One region of the Pseudoalteromonas sp. P1-11 genome, then DNA from elsewhere that is predicted to be linked to it. Evidence: predicted binding sites of a transcription regulator. Region 1 holds the regulator's gene; each other region holds the start of a gene.

What was found. The regulator MetJ, encoded in region 1, represses methionine synthesis genes. The targets are predictions, from matches to a motif close to TAGACGTCTAGACGTCTA.
Region 2: AN390_RS01955 (methylenetetrahydrofolate reductase) is a predicted target of MetJ. The motif match lies at 1,646-1,663, and genes of this name have one in related genera.
Region 3: metK (methionine adenosyltransferase) is a predicted target of MetJ. The motif match lies at 2,472-2,489, and genes of this name have one in related genera.

The regions. Positions count from the first base shown of each region.
Region 1 is NZ_LJSP01000005.1:204,193-210,294, forward strand. Features, by position in the region: gene metL (bifunctional aspartate kinase/homoserine dehydrogenase II) at 1-2,268, opposite strand, end outside; gene metB (cystathionine gamma-synthase) at 2,275-3,522, opposite strand; gene metJ (met regulon transcriptional regulator MetJ) at 3,791-4,111, shown strand; gene AN390_RS11420 (malic enzyme-like NAD(P)-binding protein) at 4,173-5,414, opposite strand; gene rpmE (50S ribosomal protein L31) at 5,935-6,102, opposite strand, start outside.
Region 2 is NZ_LJSP01000001.1:424,761-430,862, reverse strand. Features, by position in the region: gene AN390_RS01960 (pitrilysin family protein) at 1-1,447, opposite strand, end outside; gene AN390_RS01955 (methylenetetrahydrofolate reductase) at 1,707-2,663, shown strand; gene AN390_RS01950 (sensor domain-containing diguanylate cyclase) at 2,692-3,717, opposite strand; gene AN390_RS01945 (DEAD/DEAH box helicase) at 3,773-5,023, opposite strand; gene AN390_RS01940 (DUF3581 domain-containing protein) at 5,350-6,051, opposite strand.
Region 3 is NZ_LJSP01000001.1:476,125-482,226, reverse strand. Features, by position in the region: gene AN390_RS02170 (pyrimidine/purine nucleoside phosphorylase) at 1-37, opposite strand, end outside; gene tkt (transketolase) at 295-2,286, opposite strand; gene metK (methionine adenosyltransferase) at 2,591-3,742, shown strand; gene AN390_RS02155 (hypothetical protein) at 4,051-4,593, shown strand; gene AN390_RS02150 (5-formyltetrahydrofolate cyclo-ligase) at 4,613-5,209, shown strand; gene rpiA (ribose-5-phosphate isomerase RpiA) at 5,247-5,900, shown strand; gene serA (phosphoglycerate dehydrogenase) at 5,910-6,102, shown strand, end outside.

The sequences.
Region 1 (6,102 bases):
TTGTATTACTAAGGCGTTTTCGTTGTACCACTGGCTATTAATAACAAAGATATTATCGCCAGGTGTTAAGTTAGCTAAGGCGTCCCCTTTAGGCGCGTAAGTAATACCTACCTTCGCCGATACTTTACCCTGCTCTAATGCCAATAAACCGGTATACCTAAGTACAGCATCTTGAGCATTTGCCGCATCGGCATGGTGTTTAATAAACGCATTTAGCTTATCTTTATCCGCTAAAAAGTCACCCCATGAACCTTGGGCTAACTCATCAGGCATTAATGCTTGTAAGCTTATATCATCTAAATCTAATTCAATGCCAAGCTCGCGCGCAAGTATCAGCAATTTACGTTGCATATCCCGGCCCGATAAATCCTCGCGAGGATCAGGCTCTGTAAAGCCCATTTTTTGCGCTTCAAGAACAAGGTCAGAAAATGCCACACTGCCATCGTACTTACTGCATAGCCACGAGAGTGTCCCCGAGAAAACACCTTCAATACGCGTAATTTTATCGCCACTATTTTGTAAATCGGCCAACGCAAAGTTAATCGGCAACCCTGCCCCTACACTGGTGTTGTAGCGCCAATGCAAATTACGCTCGCTAATACTTTGGCGCAGCGCGTTATACCAACTAGATGCAGCAGTGCCCGCGTACTTGTTAGCACTTATTAAATGGCAGTCTCGCTCTACAAAGTCGGTGTATAATTGGCTAAATTGCTCGCTTGCCGTTATATCAACAACAACTTTGTGCTCGTAATCAAGTTCGTTTAATGCACTTAATAAATCCGCCTGCTCATAAGCAACGGCATTATGCTGCCATTGTTTTTTCCACTGTCCGAGTGTAATACCCGAGGCATTAAATAGCATATGTTGCGAGCGAATTAAGCCAACTAGCTTAATACTATAATCGCCCGACAAACGCTTAAATTGAGCATCTAGCTGGCTTAAAAATTCATCGCCTACATTACCTAAGCCAGCCACAACCAGGGCAACTTCTTGGCCTTTATTAATTAATTTTTCGTGCAATAAACTAAGTACATCGCTTTCTATTAACTGATCAGTTAACAGCAATGTATAGCCTGTATCTTGATGAATAAAACGAGGGTGAATACTTTGCTGATTTAAAACCTCAGCCGCTAATGTACTTAGTGTGTAAACATCTTGCGTAGGTGCAACCACCGCGCAGCCATTTAAATTAGACTCGCTGATATTTGCTCGCCCAGCAAAATAACTCACTACTTGATGCGTTGCACCCGCGGGCACAACTAAGTATGTATCGCCGTTATGTATAAAGTGATGAAGGCTGTGTTGAATAAGTTGGCTAACATGCGCCACTTCACCCGCGTTAAGGCCTTCAACGAGCAGTAAATCAACATTTTGTAATGTAGTAATAAAACGTTTTTGCTTAGCTTTACCTTGTTTTACAATATCCGTAGGGGCAGTTTGCACATCAAAACTACTACGTACAGCCAGTTTAATATTACTGTTTTTTAAAGGCGAAAGCGTTTTAGCATGTAACACAGGGTTACCCAATCGAGCTAATAAGTTAGCTTGTTCACGGCACACCTTGTTGTACTTAATCGCCTTTTCAACTTTACGTGGGTCAGCACTAAATACCCCTGGCGTATCAGTCCAAATACATACATTTTGTGCGTCGCAATAATTGGCCAATAAGGTGGCGCTGTAATCACTGCCATTGCGCCCAAGCGTAACTGTTTTACCATCAGCACTTGCTGCGATAAACCCTGTTACTACGTTAATTTTATTTGCATCAATAACTTGGCTACATTGCTGCTTGTTTTGCGCATGCAAAAGCTCCCCGCTTGTTACACTAAACAGCGCTCTAGCATCATGAGCACACGCTTGAATGTTTAATTGCGTTAAATAGGCTGCTAATAATCGCGCAGACCACAGCTCACCATGCGCCAGTAAGGCCGCCTCTTGCAACTGCTGCTTGCTGGCTTGCTCCGCTACATCACTTAGCTCTTGCGCTAACACAGCTAAAGCCGTGTGTTTAATATCAGCTTTTAATAACTCTTCAATTAATGCTGTTTGGTGATTACTCAATTGCAGCAAAATATCAGCCACAGCTTGCTTATCTTGTTGTTGATAACTTTGCCACAGCGAAACCAATGTATCGGTGGTTTTACCCGCAGCAGATACAACCACGCAATCGCCAGGCTGTGTGTGGCCAATAATTATTTTTGCCACACTTTGATAGCGCTCGCCCGAGCTTAAGCTTGAGCCGCCAAATTTATGTACACTTTTTACCATACTCAATCACCACAAAGCTGGATGAGCAGCCTGCTGCTTTACATCACCATTGGCATTGCCTGCAGCTTTACCAACACGTCCTACATTTTTATTTTGCCCAGGTTTAACTAAGTTAAATACACGCTCAAAATCAGCAAGTAGGTCTTCTACATCTTCAATACCGACCGAAATACGAATTAGCGTATCGCCCACACCCGCCTCTAAACGTGCTTGAGCGTCCATACCTGCGTGAGTCATGGTCGCAGGATGACAAATTAAACTCTCAACCCCACCTAACGATTCTGCTAAGCTAAATTCTTTAAGGCTTGTTAAAAACGCCGCGGCATCATTCACATCGCCTTTAATATCAAAACTAACCATACCGCCAAACCCAAGCTGTTGAGCTTTAGCAAGCGCATGTTGAGGATGCGATTCAAGGCCTGGGTAGTAAACTTGGCTAACATACTCAGAGCTTTCTAGGTATTTAGCAATTGCCAGGGCATTTTCTTGGTGCTGTTTTAAACGCACATTTAAAGTACGTAAACCACGTAACGTTAAATAGCTATCAAATGGTGCGCCGGTAATACCAATGTTATTGGCCCACCAAGCAAGCTCATCACCAAGCTCTTGTGTAGCAGCAACAACTGCACCGCCTACAACATCAGAATGGCCGTTTATATATTTAGTGGTTGAGTGCACAACAATATCTACGCCAAACTTAATTGGGTTTTGTAATGCCGGTGATAAAAAGGTGTTATCGGCGGCCACTAATGCACCGCACTGTTTTGCTATATCCGTCACGGCTTTAATATCCGTTAGGCGCAGCACAGGGTTACTTGGTGTTTCTATCCAAATTAATTTAGGTTTAATGGTTAAAATTTGCTTTAGGCTTTCTGGTTTAGTTAAATCAAGCACTTTAAGTTTAAGCAAGCCGCGCTTTTCTAACGACGTAAATAAACGGTAGCTGCCGCCATAACAATCGTGAGGAATAACCAATGTATCATCGTTATTTAATAACTGTGTGGCTAAGTGCACTGCTGCCATGCCCGTAGCAGTAATAACTCCGCGTGCGCCACCTTCAAGCTCTGCTAGAGTGTTAGCTAAAATATCGCGATTAGGATTACCACTGCGTCCATAGTCGTATGCGCGCTTAGTATCAAAATCGGCAAACGAATAAGTCGTCGATAAATAAATTGGCGGTACAACGGCGCCATGATGTTTATCGGCATCAACCCCATTTCGTACAGCAATGGTTGCTTTGTTTTTTTCGCTCATATTCGTCACCTGATTAATTTGGATGTTTAGACGTCTAAAAGAGTAAGTTATCCATTATAATAAGTCAAAGCTTTTAAAGCTCTAGATGGCTAAAAATAACAGACGCGTAAAACTTCAAGAAAGCTGTATTTACTATTACAGCCAGCTTATTAAGATAGATTGCTATCTATTATTTGACTATCTTTTTTAAAACGATAGAATTTCACGCATATTTACACGCTTTTTACGCCGTGTGAGAAATTAATAATCTGAGGCAACGATACATCTTATGGCTAAATGGAATGGTGAGTATATTCACCCATACGCAGAACACGGGAAAAAATCAGAGCAAGTTAAAAAGATCACCGTTTCGATCCCGCTAAATGTATTAAAAGTATTAACTGATGAGCGTACACGTCGTCAAATAAACAACCTGCGTCATGCAACAAACAGCGAGTTACTATGCGAAGCGTTTTTGCATGCTTTTACAGGCCAGCCATTACCTAATGATGATGACCTACGTAAAGATAACGCAGAAAAAGTACCTGAAGAAGTTAAAAAAATAATGCAAGAAATGGGTTTAGAAGTGCCTATTTTAGACGAAGAATAAAACGTCTTTTTAAACAAAAAAACCTCAGCATGCTGAGGTTTTTTTGTTTCAGCGCTATATATTACGCCATATAATTTTCCGGTAAGTCAATTTGTGCCACGCCCGATTCAACAGCAGCAATAGCAACCGCCTTGGCTATACGTGGTAATAAACGCGGGTCCATAGGTTTAGGAATAATGTAATCAGCACCAAATTCGAGCTTTTCTACACCCGCTGCTTTTAATACTTGCTCAGGCACTGGCTCTTTAGCAATACTACGAATAGCTTCGACAGCGGCTATTTTCATTTCATCGTTAATTGCGCTTGCACGTACATCAAGTGCACCACGGAAAATAAACGGGAAACATAAAACATTATTAACTTGGTTAGGGAAATCAGAACGCCCCGTTGCCATAATTAAGTCTTTACGTGCACTGTGCGCAAGCTCAGGTGCAATTTCAGGATCTGGATTTGAACATGCAAACACCACTGGCTTATCAGCCATAAGTTTTAGATCTTCAGGTGCAAGTAAGTTAGGACCCGATACACCTACAAACACATCAGCATCAGCAATTACATCTTGTAGAGTACGCTTATCGGTATTGTTAGCAAAAAGCTGTTTGTATTCGTTTAAGTCATCGCGGCGAGTATGAATAACCCCTTTGCGGTCTAGCATATAAATATGTTCGCGCAGTGCACCACACTTAATTAACAGCTCCATACAAGCAACCGCTGCAGCGCCTGCACCTAAACATACAATAATGGCATCTTCTATTGATTTGCCCTGCACTTCTAAGGCGTTAAGCATACCTGCCGCAGTTACAATAGCGGTACCGTGTTGGTCATCATGAAAAACCGGAATACTGCAACGCTCAATAAGTGCTTTTTCAATTTCAAAACACTCTGGCGCTTTAATATCTTCTAAGTTAATGCCACCAAACGTATCGGCAATATTAGCCACTGTATTTATAAAGTCTTCGGTGGTGCGATGCTTAACTTCAATATCAATAGAATCTAGGCCAGCAAAACGTTTAAATAAAAGCGCCTTACCTTCCATAACAGGTTTAGAGGCTAATGGCCCCAAATTACCCAAGCCTAAAATTGCCGTACCATTACTGATCACCGCAACCATATTACCTTTACCGGTATATTTATATGCATTGGCTGGGTCTGCTGCAATTTCGCGCACAGGCTCTGCAACACCAGGGCTGTATGCTAATGCTAAATCTTGCACCGTCTCGGCTGGTTTTGTTAGCTCAATGCTGATTTTGCCTGGAACGGGGTGAGAGTGGTAGTGTAATGCTTGTTCACGAAAATCTGACATAACGCGATGGTATCCTGCAATTTAAGTTAAGTGAGAGGGAGTATGGGGCTAAGATACTCTTATTATTTTTAAATTCCAAGCAATATCAGGTCTATCCTGTTATATGCTATATCCGTTAATTTTAAGTGATTTATCAGCAACTTCGCTAAAAGTTATCAATATTAAACAAATAAAAATTCATTCAAAAAGTGCTTTTTGAGGTTCATTTTGCCCTGCCAATATTTTTGTAAAATAGCAGAATATTAAAATAGTAAAATGCACCAATATGGCGCGTTTATCACCGTTAAAAACAAATATCGCCACGATAAGCACTTTTAGCAGCTTGGTTAAAAATTAACGTATAAAAAATATAGAGAAGAATTGTGAGTTTGTCTGCAAAGGTTTATGCATATTCAGAATAAGAACAGGAAATAGTTATGCATACGTAGTACGGCAACAATCGGTGCTTTTTTAGTAAAAATGATGAATTTTAGGCACAAAAAAAGCACCCGAAGGTGCTTTTTTTACTAAACAGCAATAATTACTTCTTGCTGCTAAGTGCACCGAAGCGCTTGTTGAAGCGATCAACACGGCCGCCAGTGTCTAAAATCTTTTGCTTACCAGTGTAAAACGGGTGACACGCAGAACATACGTCTAGGTGAATGTCTTTACAAAGAGTAGAACGAGTTTCGAATTTGTTTCCGCATGA
Region 2 (6,102 bases), on a different contig from region 1:
CTGGCGCTTTATCATGCTTAGCTACTAATGCGTTTAAGTTAGCCTCTTGCTCAAAGCCTGGCGCTTTATCAAGTGCCGACATAGTTACGGTAGTACGCGCGTCATCTACAAAATACTTATTAGCCACGGTTTTAATGTCTTGTGCTGTGATGTTGTCGGCCGATTTATAAAGCTGGTTAATAACCTCTGGGTCGCGCTCAAAATGCATATAACTTGCAAGGGTTGATGCAATCGCTTGTGATGAATCTAAGCCGTTAATAAAGCTGTATTTAAGGTTAGACTTTAAATCACTTAGTTTTTGCTCATCAACAAGTTCGGTTCGTGCTTTTGCGTAAGTGCGGTTAATAGCATCGCGTGCTTTTGCTAAATCATCTTCGTTTTCTACTTTTACAAACACATGCAGTAAGCCAGGATCTTTTGTCTCTGGGTTGTAGGTAAACATTTGACTCGCTATTTGTTTATCAACAACTAGCTCTTGGTATAAATCGGAGTTATTAGAAAAATAAAGCTGTGAGATTAAATCAAGTGCGGCTCTGTCCTTTTTAGCAGGCTCCCATGCAGCACCTTTGTAAGATACAAGCAACCAATGACCAGGCAAACCTTCGTTTTTCTCATGTACATATTTAGGTGCTTGCTGCTTTGGCTCAGCTTTAATATCGGCAACGTAATCGCCTTTTTCCCAGCCACCCCAATGTTTTTTAACCATAGCCATTGTGGCTTTAGGGTCAACATCGCCCACAATCACTAGCGATACATATTCAGGCTTATAAAACTTATCAAAAAATTCTTTACCGTAAGCCATTTGATCTGGCATGGCTTCTATATCTTCAAAAAAGCCCATGGTGGTATGTTTATAAGTGTGCGTATCAAACGCTTCTTCGCGTACTGCGCTCAATAACTTACGAATTGGGCTGGCGTTATTTTTTAAATATTCCCCTTTAACCGTTAGCGCTTCGGTTCTAAATTGCTCTTCGGTGTAGGTTAAGTTTTGAAAAATATCGGCTTCAATTTCAAGTACTTTATCAAGGTGCTGCTTTGAAAAGTTTAAATGGTAGTTTGTGTAATCGTTAGTGGTGTAAGCACGGTTATCGACCCCTGCATTTTTAAATATGGCTGTGTATTCGTCTTGCGGAAATTTTTTAGAGCCTTTAAACATCATATGCTCAAAAAAGTGAGCAAAACCGGTTTTACCTGCTTTTACTTCATTACGTGAGCCAACCGATACCGGAATTTGCAGCGAAACGACATCGGGGTAATCAGTTTTAACAACCATTACACGTAAGCCGTTATCAAGCTCTTCGATTAAGTACTTTTGCGAAAATACACGTTCGTCAGCTTTTGTTGTTTGCTGTTGCTGTGCCGGTTGGGTGTTTTCGCTTTGCTGTGTTGCGCAGCCTGTTAGTGCCAGCGATACCGCTAAGCTTGTTGCTAGTAATTTAAATTTCATTGTTGTCCCTTTTTAAATTGAGCAAATTTTTTATTAGGTTTAATACTAACTCGCTTAAATTATGCCCCAAAGCCACTAAATATAAGAGCCCATCGGCTATTTATAATGTAAACAACTGTGTCAATTCCCCATTTTAAAAACATTTAAGTATGAAAAAAGCTCAAGTTGATTGAAAAACTTTCACTAAATAAATCTATCTAGACGTCTAAATGGCTGCTATATTAAATTACATACATTGGACTAAGCTGGAATGAGGATTATGGCTTTATCACTACAAGAAAAAATAGAAGACACCAATCAAGGTGTTTATCTTATTGGTACTACTCCACCTAAAATTGGTACTGATAAAGCGCAACTAAAAATCATTGCAGAAAAACTACTTGCTCGCTTACACGAAATTGAATACGACGGCGTGATAATTTACGACATTCAAGATGAAAGTAGCCGTACAGATAAAGCACGCCCATTTCCGTTTAAACAAACTGTAGACCCACGTGAATACAGCCACTTACTACGTAATTTATCTGCTCCAGATGTCATTACTTACAAAAGTGTGGCACAACGTGGTGTAGAGGAGTTTAAAGGCTGGTTGGATGAAACTAAAAACGACTACGATTTAAAAAATGTCGTTTTAGTGGGTAGCCCCTCATCGGTAGGTGATATAAAACTAAGCTTGCCCGATGCCTATAAAACGCTTGCAGAGCAAAGTGATGACTTCTTTTTAGGGGGCGTTACCATTGCTGAGCGACATTCAAATAAGCGAAATGAACACGAGCGCCTTATAGAAAAAACAGCACAAGGTTGTCAGTTTTTTATATCGCAAGCGGTTTACGACGCGCAAGCAACTATAGAGCTAATAACAAGTTACGCGCGTACCTGTAAAGCACAAGGTATTACACCAAAACGGATTATTTTAACGTTTACGCCGTGCGGTGGCGATAAAACCTTAGAGTTTATGCAATGGTTGGGTATCTCAGTGCCAGAGGCCACTAAATGGCGCATGCTTGATGCAGACAATACCTTAAGTGAATCTGTACGTATTTGCCGAGAAAATCTCGACCTAATACTCAAAAGTTGTGCGCACCTAGATGTGCCACTGGGCTTAAATATTGAAAGCTTAACAAACCGTAAAGAAGAAATTGACGCATCAATAAACTTATACCGTTTATTAAAAGCCATTATGGAATTAAACCTAGCCGAAAAACAAATCGCTTAAAGCCTAATTATCCCCGTTTATAGCAAGCCTAATGGCTTGCTTTTTTGTTGCTATGTTTAAGTGTATTACTTTTATTATTATGCTTTTTAGCCAATTTGTACGCTTGTTTATTTTTATACATTTGGTGATCGGCCAAATTTAATAACGTATCAAAAGGTTGCTTTTGTTTATTAGTAAAACTTTCGCCTATGCTGAGTGTCAGCGCGCACACGTTGTTTTCTAATAGTGCGTTTTTATACTCAATTTTTATTTTATCAATAATATGGCTAAGCTTACTTCTATCACTAATTTGCATCACAGCTACAAATTCATCGCCGCCTAAACGCCCTACTATATCAGCCTCTCTTAAATGTGTTTTTAAGGTATTTGCTAAGAGGATTAACGCTTGATCGCCTATTTCATGGCCATAAGTGTCGTTTAGTTTTTTAAAGTCGTTTACATCAATAAACAAGCAACACACATCAAAACCTAAACGCAGCGCTAAATTAAGTTTGTGTTGGGCAAGTAAGCTAAGTGCACGGCGATTATAAATATTGGTAAGCGGGTCGAGCATGGCTATTTCGCGCATTTGCTCAAAGCTATAAATAAGGGCTAAATCGTCTTCAATTAAATCACGAAGCTGCTCTATTAGCTCAAAATATTCATCGGTATAACTGGTTTTTTTTGAATCTTTTAAACACAAGGTGCCAAATACTTCACCTTCAGGCCAGTGAATTGGCAAGCCCAGGTAGGATTCAACGCCATCTTCAATAACCTCGGGCATGGTATTCCACTGCGTATCGCTGCGGGTATCGCTAACATACAAAGTGTTGTTGTTTTCGGCTACATATTTACAAAATAAGGGAGTTTCGGGAGGGAGTATAGGGTTGGTTTCAAAGTGTGAGCCACCTTCATTAGCTCTAATAACTACACGATAACCTTTACTAGTAGCTTGCACTATATAACCAGAGGGGGCCGAAAAAAGCCCCGTAATAAGATCAATGGTTTTTTGCCATTTATGTAATGATATTTGGCCATCGACACCAGAAAACGCCCATTGATCTGTTTCAAACATAACTATACCTCAGCTATTTAGTGGCCTTAGTATAGCCAAATAAATATGTTTAAGGCTACTTTCTGCGGCGTTTACTTGGTGCTCTTTGCCCGGTAATGCGCTTTTTATCGCGATCTTTACGCGCTTTGTTGGTGTTTTTACGGTTATCTTTAGGGGGCTTGTTTAAATCAGGCTCGTAACCTTCTAGCCATTGTGGTGCTAAGCGGGTATCCAGTAGTACTTCAATTTCTTCCAGTAACCACTGCTCGTCAATACTTACCAGTGACATAGCAAGGCCTTGCTCGCCAGCGCGCCCCGTACGGCCAATTCGGTGTACGTAATCTTCTGCTATGTAAGGTAGCTCAAAGTTTATTACGTATTTAAGCGCTGGAATATCTAAACCGCGGGCAGCTACATCGGTAGCAACTAAAACCCGCGTTGTGCCTTCTTTAAAGTTTTGTAATGCACGGTCGCGTGCACCTTGAGTTTTATCGCCATGGATAGACTCAGTTTTTAAGCCGTCTTTACACATTTCTTTGGCAAGTTTATCGGCCATTTGTTTTGTGCGTGTAAATATAAGTACTTGGCGCCAATTTTTCATGCCAATCATGTGTGATACAAGCTCACGCTTTCGCTCTTCATCTACTGCGTAAATAACTTGTTCAACCTCTACAGCAGCAGAGTTGCGTTTATCAACTTCAATCAGCTCGGGGTTTTTAAGTAGTTTTTTACTCAGCTCAAACACGCTGTCATCGAATGTGGCTGAGAACAATAAGGTTTGGCGATCGCCCGGAATGTGGCGCAAAATACGTTTTATTTCATCAATAAAGCCCATATCCAGCATGCGGTCGGCTTCATCAAATACTAACGAATCAACACTTGAAAGCACCACACTGCCTTTAACGATATGATCAAGTAAACGCCCAGGCGTTGCGACTATCACTTGCGCCGTTTTAAGCGCTTTAATTTGCGGGCCAATACTTGCACCGCCATACGCTAAAGCGCCTTGAATATTTGTGCCTTGAGCGTATTTTTCAAAGCTTGCAAACACTTGCTGAGCAAGCTCACGCGTGGGCGTTAAAATAACCACTCGGGCTATGCCTGGCTCATCTTTTTTTGGTGTATTTAAAAGCTTATGTAGTAGTGGTAATACAAAGGCGGCTGTTTTACCTGTGCCTGTTTGCGCGCTGCCCATTACATCGCTGCCCGCTAATATGTGCGGAATAGTTTTAACCTGAATTGCGGTAGGCGTGGTGTAATTATTTTGCTCAATTGCGGTTAGTAATAACGAATCGAGTTTAAGAGATGAGAACGATGTGGCAGACATAGGCTTAGCTTTAAAATAACAAAGAGCGCTATTGTACGCATATTACGGTACTGCGTAAATTAACCAGCTCAGAAAAGTATTCAGCCTAGCTGCATTCGCTAATCAATAAAAAAGGCGCTAAATAACAATGTATTTAGCGCCTTTTTTATACCAATCCGCTTAATTAAGTGAGCTATTTTGAGGACAGATAAACGTGTTGATAGCTAGGTAAAAAATTCGCTATTTAGTTGTTCTAAATGAGAATTTCTTAATGCAGATAGCAACACTTTTAGCCCCTAAAAATGATTAAGTATTATTGCGGATAGGTATTATAATTTAATAACGTTTTAAACCGGTTTTAAGGTGGCTTTTCGCTCATTATAAAACGCGATTAAGTCATCGACCGTTGCTTGGCAGTATTCACGAATACCCGACACCACCATGTGCTTTTCACCAAAACCCACTTTTTCGCCGTTTTCTAGTAAATTAAAGCGCAAGGTAATTTTGCCGCGCTTACCCGTGTACTCAAAACTTGGCTCAGCAAACTCAAGGGTTGGCGCTTGAATATTAATGTTATCAAGGTTAATGATCATCGACTCGTAAATAACCATAGGGCGCGCTGGGTTAATCATTACATCTTGCTTACCCATTAGCGGAATAATTACGTGCGGAAATGCAGCACCAGAAAACTCAACATAGTTTTTTATTAAGCTATTTGTAAGTGTTGGGCATTTGCTGGTTTTACCTTCGCGTTTTACCTTTAAAATTACTTTGTCGCCGTTGGTTACATCAAACTCGTCATCCCCTTCTGGGAAGTTAAGTTTGGTGTTTTCATCAACCATACCGGCAAAGGTAAATTCCATTCGCTCACTTATACCGTAGCGGTCTAACACTAAAGAAAAAAGTAAGTCTCCTGGCGCGCAAAACTTTTTGGCATCTTTGTCATGAAGTGGGTTGTAATCATCGGCAACGCACTTTGCGAAACGACACCCTTGCTCACGAGAGATAGAAACATAATCAGCATGCTGCTGAAAGTAAGGACTTAACATAGATTGTTCACTGCTTAAACTGCTTATAACCTGCCCATACTACCAGAAAAA
Region 3 (6,102 bases), on a different contig from region 1:
CTTTTTTAATTACGCTTACATTTTCAAACTGAGACATCCTCACTCCTGTTGTATTATTTTATTTAATCGGCCACCACCTTGCCTGATAGGTCATAGCCTTGCAAGAAAAGCGCTGTGAAAATTACTCATCTGAAATTCAAGCTCAAAAGGCTTTAAGCCAAAAAAGTACTACGTATTACAAGCAGTGTGATTGAAGTATCTTAAGGCTACTACGCCACTTTATAACTCAGTCAGCAAACAAAAAAGCCCGCCCTGTTTTACACAGGGCGGGCTTTTAAATATTAAAGCTAACGGTTAAAACAACGCGTTTGCTTTATTTACAATGTTCTCTACTGTAAAGCCAAAGTACTCAAACAGCTCACCAGCAGGTGCCGACTCACCAAAGGTAGTCATACCTACTACTGCACCATTTAGGCCTACGTACTTGTACCAGTAATCAGCAATACCTGCTTCTACTGCTACGCGGCGTGTAACGGCTGCCGGTAGTACGCTTTCTTTGTACTGTGCGCTTTGCTCTTCAAATACATCAGTACATGGCATAGATACAACACGTACCTTTTTACCTTGGCTGCGTAGCTCTGTTGCAGAGTCTTGTGCTAGTTGCACCTCAGAACCTGTTGCAATAATAATTAGCTCTGGCTCGCCGTCACAGCTAAGGATGTAACCACCCTTTTTAACATCTGCTAATTGCTGAGCGTCACGCGCTTGTTGCTCAAGGCCTTGGCGAGTAAAGATAAGTGATGTAGGACCATCTTTACGCTCAATAGCTTGTTGCCATGCAATTGCCGACTCAACTTGGTCACACGGGCGCCAGTTGTATAAGTTTGGCGTTAAACGCATGCTAGCAATTTGCTCTACTGGTTGGTGAGTTGGACCGTCTTCACCTAGGCCGATTGAATCGTGCGTGTAAACAAAAATGCTTGGTTGCTTCATTAGTGCAGCCATACGTACCGCATTTTTTGCGTATTCAACAAACATTAAGAACGTTGCACCGTAAGGAATAAAGCCTTTATGAAGGGCAATACCATTCATAATTGCCGACATACCAAACTCACGTACACCGTAGTAAACGTAGTTACCGCTTGCATCGTCTGCAGTTAGCCCTTTAGAGCCATCCCAAATTGTTAAGTTTGAGCCAGCTAAATCGGCTGAGCCACCCATGAATTCTGGTAATAACGGGCCAAATGCATTTAATGCATTTTGCGACGCTTTACGAGATGCAGGATTTGCAGGGTTTGCTTGTAGTTGCTCTATGTATGCTTGAGATTTTTCAGCCCAATCGCCTGGAAGTTCGTTGTTAATACGGCGCTTATATTCAGCTGCAAGCTCTGGGTATGCTTTTGCGTATGCTGCAAATTTTTCGTCCCAGCTAGATTCAAGCTGTTGACCTTTTTCTTTGCTATCCCACTGTGCGTAAATATCATCAGGGATTTCAAATGCACCGCCAGACCAGCCTAAAAATTCGCGAGACGCTGTAATTTCGTCATCACCTAATGGCGCGCCGTGACAATCGTGGCTACCAGATTTATTAGGTGAACCGTAACCAATCACTGTTTTACAACAAATTAGTGATGGTTTGTCGGTAACACTTTGAGCCTCTGCTATTGCAGCACTAACAGCATCGCTGTCGTGGCCATCAACGTCACTTATTACATGCCAGCCGTACGCTTTAAATCGTGCTGGTGTATCGTCGCTAAACCAACCTTCAACTTCACCATCGATTGAAATACCGTTGTCATCCCAAAAAGCCACTAACTTGCCAAGGCCTAATGTGCCAGCAAGTGAACATGCTTCATGAGAAATACCTTCCATTAAACAACCGTCACCCATAAATGCATATGTGTAGTGATCAACAATGTCGTGGCCTTCACGGTTAAATTGTGCAGCAAGCGCTTTTTCAGCAATCGCCATACCTACCGCATTTGTGATCCCCTGACCTAGTGGGCCCGTAGTAGTTTCAATTCCTGGTGCATAACCGTACTCAGGGTGGCCTGGCGTTTTAGAATGCATTTGACGGAAGTTTTTAATTTCATCAAGTGGTAAGTCGTAACCAGTTAGGTGCAATAGAGAATAGATAAGCATTGAACCGTGGCCGTTTGAAAGAATAAATCTGTCACGGTCAGCCCACTCTGGATTAGTTGGATTATGCTTTAGATAATCGCGCCATAATACTTCTGCGATATCGGCCATGCCCATTGGGGCTCCAGGGTGGCCAGATTTGGCCTTTTGTACTGCGTCCATTGACAAGACGCGAATAGCATTTGCAAGTTCTTTGCGAGATGGCATGAATTCTCCTACCTTTATGTGTATTTGCGCGGGTACTTATGTGTTCGTTAATACCCTTAAGTAACTTAAGAGCTGTTATAGCAACCATTCTTACTTAATGTGGGTGCAGTGTGCAATTAAAAACCCCATAAAAATGGGCTATTATGAATATTTTTTAAGACCAAAAAGTTATTACTCATTTTATTTAGACGTCTAGGCGTAAAAACACTATGCAAGGTGTTTTGTTTTAGATAAAATACGCCCCTTAATTTTTTAGCGCTAATACCGACGTTTGTGAAGCGCAATATTTGTGAGCAGAAATACAATGGCAAAACATTTATTTACTTCTGAATCTGTTTCTGAAGGTCATCCGGATAAAATCGCCGATCAAATCTCTGATGCGGTACTTGATGCTATCCTAGAGCAAGACTCTCATGCCCGTGTTGCGTGCGAAACTTACGTAAAAACCGGTATGGTTATGGTTGGTGGTGAAATTACCACTAGCGCATGGGTTGATATTGAAGAAATTACACGTAAAACAGTACGTGAAATTGGCTACACGCATTCAGACATGGGTTTCGATGCAGACTCGTGTGCAATTTTAAACACAATTGGTAAGCAGTCTCCTGATATTAACCAAGGTGTTGACCGTACTAGCCCAGAAGAACAAGGTGCTGGCGACCAAGGCCTTATGTTTGGTTATGCATGTAACGAAACAGAAGTACTAATGCCTGCGCCAATTACTTACTCACACCGTTTAGTACAGCGCCAAGCGCAAGTACGTAAAAGCGGCGAGCTTAACTGGTTACGCCCAGATGCAAAATCTCAAGTAACTTTTGCATACGAAAACGGCAAGCCAGTAGGTATTGATGCAGTTGTGCTTTCTACTCAGCACGCAGAAGAAATTTCGCAAAATGACTTAGTAGAAGCCGTGATGGAAACCATCATTAAGCCAGTACTTCCTGCCGAGCTTATTACTAGCGCGACTAAATTTTTCATTAACCCAACGGGTCGTTTTGTAATTGGCGGACCTATGGGCGACTGTGGTTTAACGGGTCGTAAAATCATCGTAGATACATACGGTGGTATGGCACGTCACGGTGGTGGTGCTTTCTCAGGTAAAGATCCATCAAAAGTTGACCGCTCAGCTGCATACGCTGCACGTTACGTAGCTAAAAACGTAGTGGCTGCAGGCCTTGCTGATAAATGTGAGCTACAAGTATCTTACGCAATTGGTGTAGCAGAGCCTACCTCTATCAGCGTTGAAACCTTTGGTACAAGCAAGCTTGAAGAAGGTCGTTTAATTGAGCTTATTCGTGAGCACTTTGACCTACGCCCTTACGGCTTAATTCAAATGCTTGATTTAGAGCGCCCTATCTACCAACCAACAGCGGCATACGGTCACTTTGGTCGTGACGAATTCCCTTGGGAACGTACAGATAAAGCAGACGCACTTCGCGCAGCTGCTGGCCTTTAAGCCAAAATACATTAAATAATAAACGGCCCTTTTAAGGGCCGTTTTTATATCTAAAGCAAAGGCTAATTATGCGCTTTATATCAATTGCATTAATTTAGTTGTTTATCATAGCACCCAGTAAAGAGTGCAATAACAAAGGAATTTACGGCGTACAGTTATTTTATATAAATAATTTTAACGCAATCAGTGCACTATTTAATACGCTAAACTAATCGTGTTTTGAATTAAATTGGTATTAGCTAGCCCTCGAATTTCGTACGGTTTTAGGTATATACTCTTTGCATAATAAAAGCTTAAGGGATAAGTAAATGGCCAATAATTTTCGTGTTATGTTTGTAGGACTCGCCGAGGGCACTGAGGCTAAAACGGCCTGCGTAAATTTAGCAAGTAAGCTAAAAACGTCTGAAGATAAAGTAACTCAGTTTTTTAATGGCAAAGCACTCTTTGCACCTAGCAATAAAGACAAAGCCTTAAAGCAGGCCAAATTACTGGCAAGCCTAGGCATTAAAAGTAAGTTACAAGCCACAGGTGAGCTGCCCACTCAAAGCCCTAGCGCAGCTAGTCAGCGTGATGAACGGATTTTTGATGCCCTTGATTACATAACGAGCAGCCTGATCCGCCTAGAAGAAAAGCTAGAAGAGCTAGAACAAAGGCTTCCAACCAATGAGCTAAAAAGCCCTACAGACGAAAGCGATGAGTGGCAAGAAGATGATCTAATGCTTGACGAGCAGCTCGATGAACCTGTTAAAACGCGTAGCAATATTTTGTTATATTCACTGATTGCCACCGCCGTTTTACTACTTATTGTGCTTGCTGTTTACTTAGCTTTTCCTGATTTAGTGTCTATTTAATCAAAGGTGCGTAATTACAATGAGCAATAAACGTACACACATACGCCAATCTATTCGCCAATTACGCAATAATCTATCAAAAAAACAGCAAGAAAAAGCCGCGGCACAGTTAAAGTTGAATTTTACTCAACAGCTAAATAGCGATAAAACAGCCTCAAAAAAACAAATAGCCATTTACTTTAGTAACGATGGAGAATTAGATACCTCATTGTTAATTAATGAGTTATGGGAAAAAGGCCACACCCTTTACTTACCCGTTATACACCCATTTAATGGGGCTACTTTGCTGTTTCAACGCTATGAAAAAAACTCACCCATGAGGGCAAATCGCTATGGTATCTTGGAGCCTAAGCTGAACTGCTCTCAAATATGCCCATTAACTGATTTAGATTACTTACTGATGCCACTTGTAGCATTTGATAATCAAGGTAACAGATTAGGAATGGGGGGTGGATTTTACGATAAAACACTGGCGCAATTACACGCTTACAATTGGCAAAAACCGCAACTTATAGGCTTAGCACATAGCTGCCAAAAAGTAGATGCACTGCCAATTGAATCGTGGGATGTTCCACTTAAAACCATTATTACTCCCGATAAAATTTATCACTGGTAATAAACACCCACTACACATTTGAAATATGAGCATAACAATGACGCAAGACGAATTAAAAAAAGCAGCTGCGTGGGCTGCACTCGAGTTTGTAAAAGAAAACACCATTGTTGGTGTGGGGACAGGCTCTACCGTAAATCATTTTATTGATGCCCTAGGCACAGTAAAAGACACCATAACGGGTGCGGTATCTAGCTCTGAGGCTTCAACAGCGCGTTTACACGCGTTAGGTATTGAAGTGTTTGAGCTAAACGATGTAGATGCTCTTGATGTATACGTAGACGGCGCAGATGAAATTAATGCCCAAAACGAAATGATCAAAGGCGGCGGCGCAGCACTTACCCGCGAAAAAATAGTCGCAGCCGTTGCAAAACAATTTGTTTGTATTGTTGATGACACAAAATTAGTAGATACATTGGGTGATTTTCCGCTTCCGGTAGAAGTTATACCAATGGCACGCAGCTACGTAGCGCGTGAATTATTAAAACTTGGTGGCGACCCTGTGTACCGCCAAGGCGTAGTAACCGATAACGGTAACGTTATTTTAGATGTACACAATTTAAGTATTAGTAATGCCAAACAACTTGAAACACAAATTAATTCAATTGTTGGCGTAGTTACCAACGGCCTATTTGCGATGCGCGGCGCTGATAAAGTGATTATCGGCACTAAAAATGGGCCACAAATTAAATAGGATGAGGTTATGAGTAAGGTATCGTTAGCAAAAGACAAAATTAAAATTCTCTTGCTTGAAGGTGTTCACCAAAGCGCAGTAGAAACGCTTAAACGTAATGGTTACAGCAACATCGACTACGTAAAAACATCGCTACCTGAGGACGAACTTAAAGAGCGTATTAAAGATGTGCACTTTGTAGGGCTTCGTTCTCGTACTCATA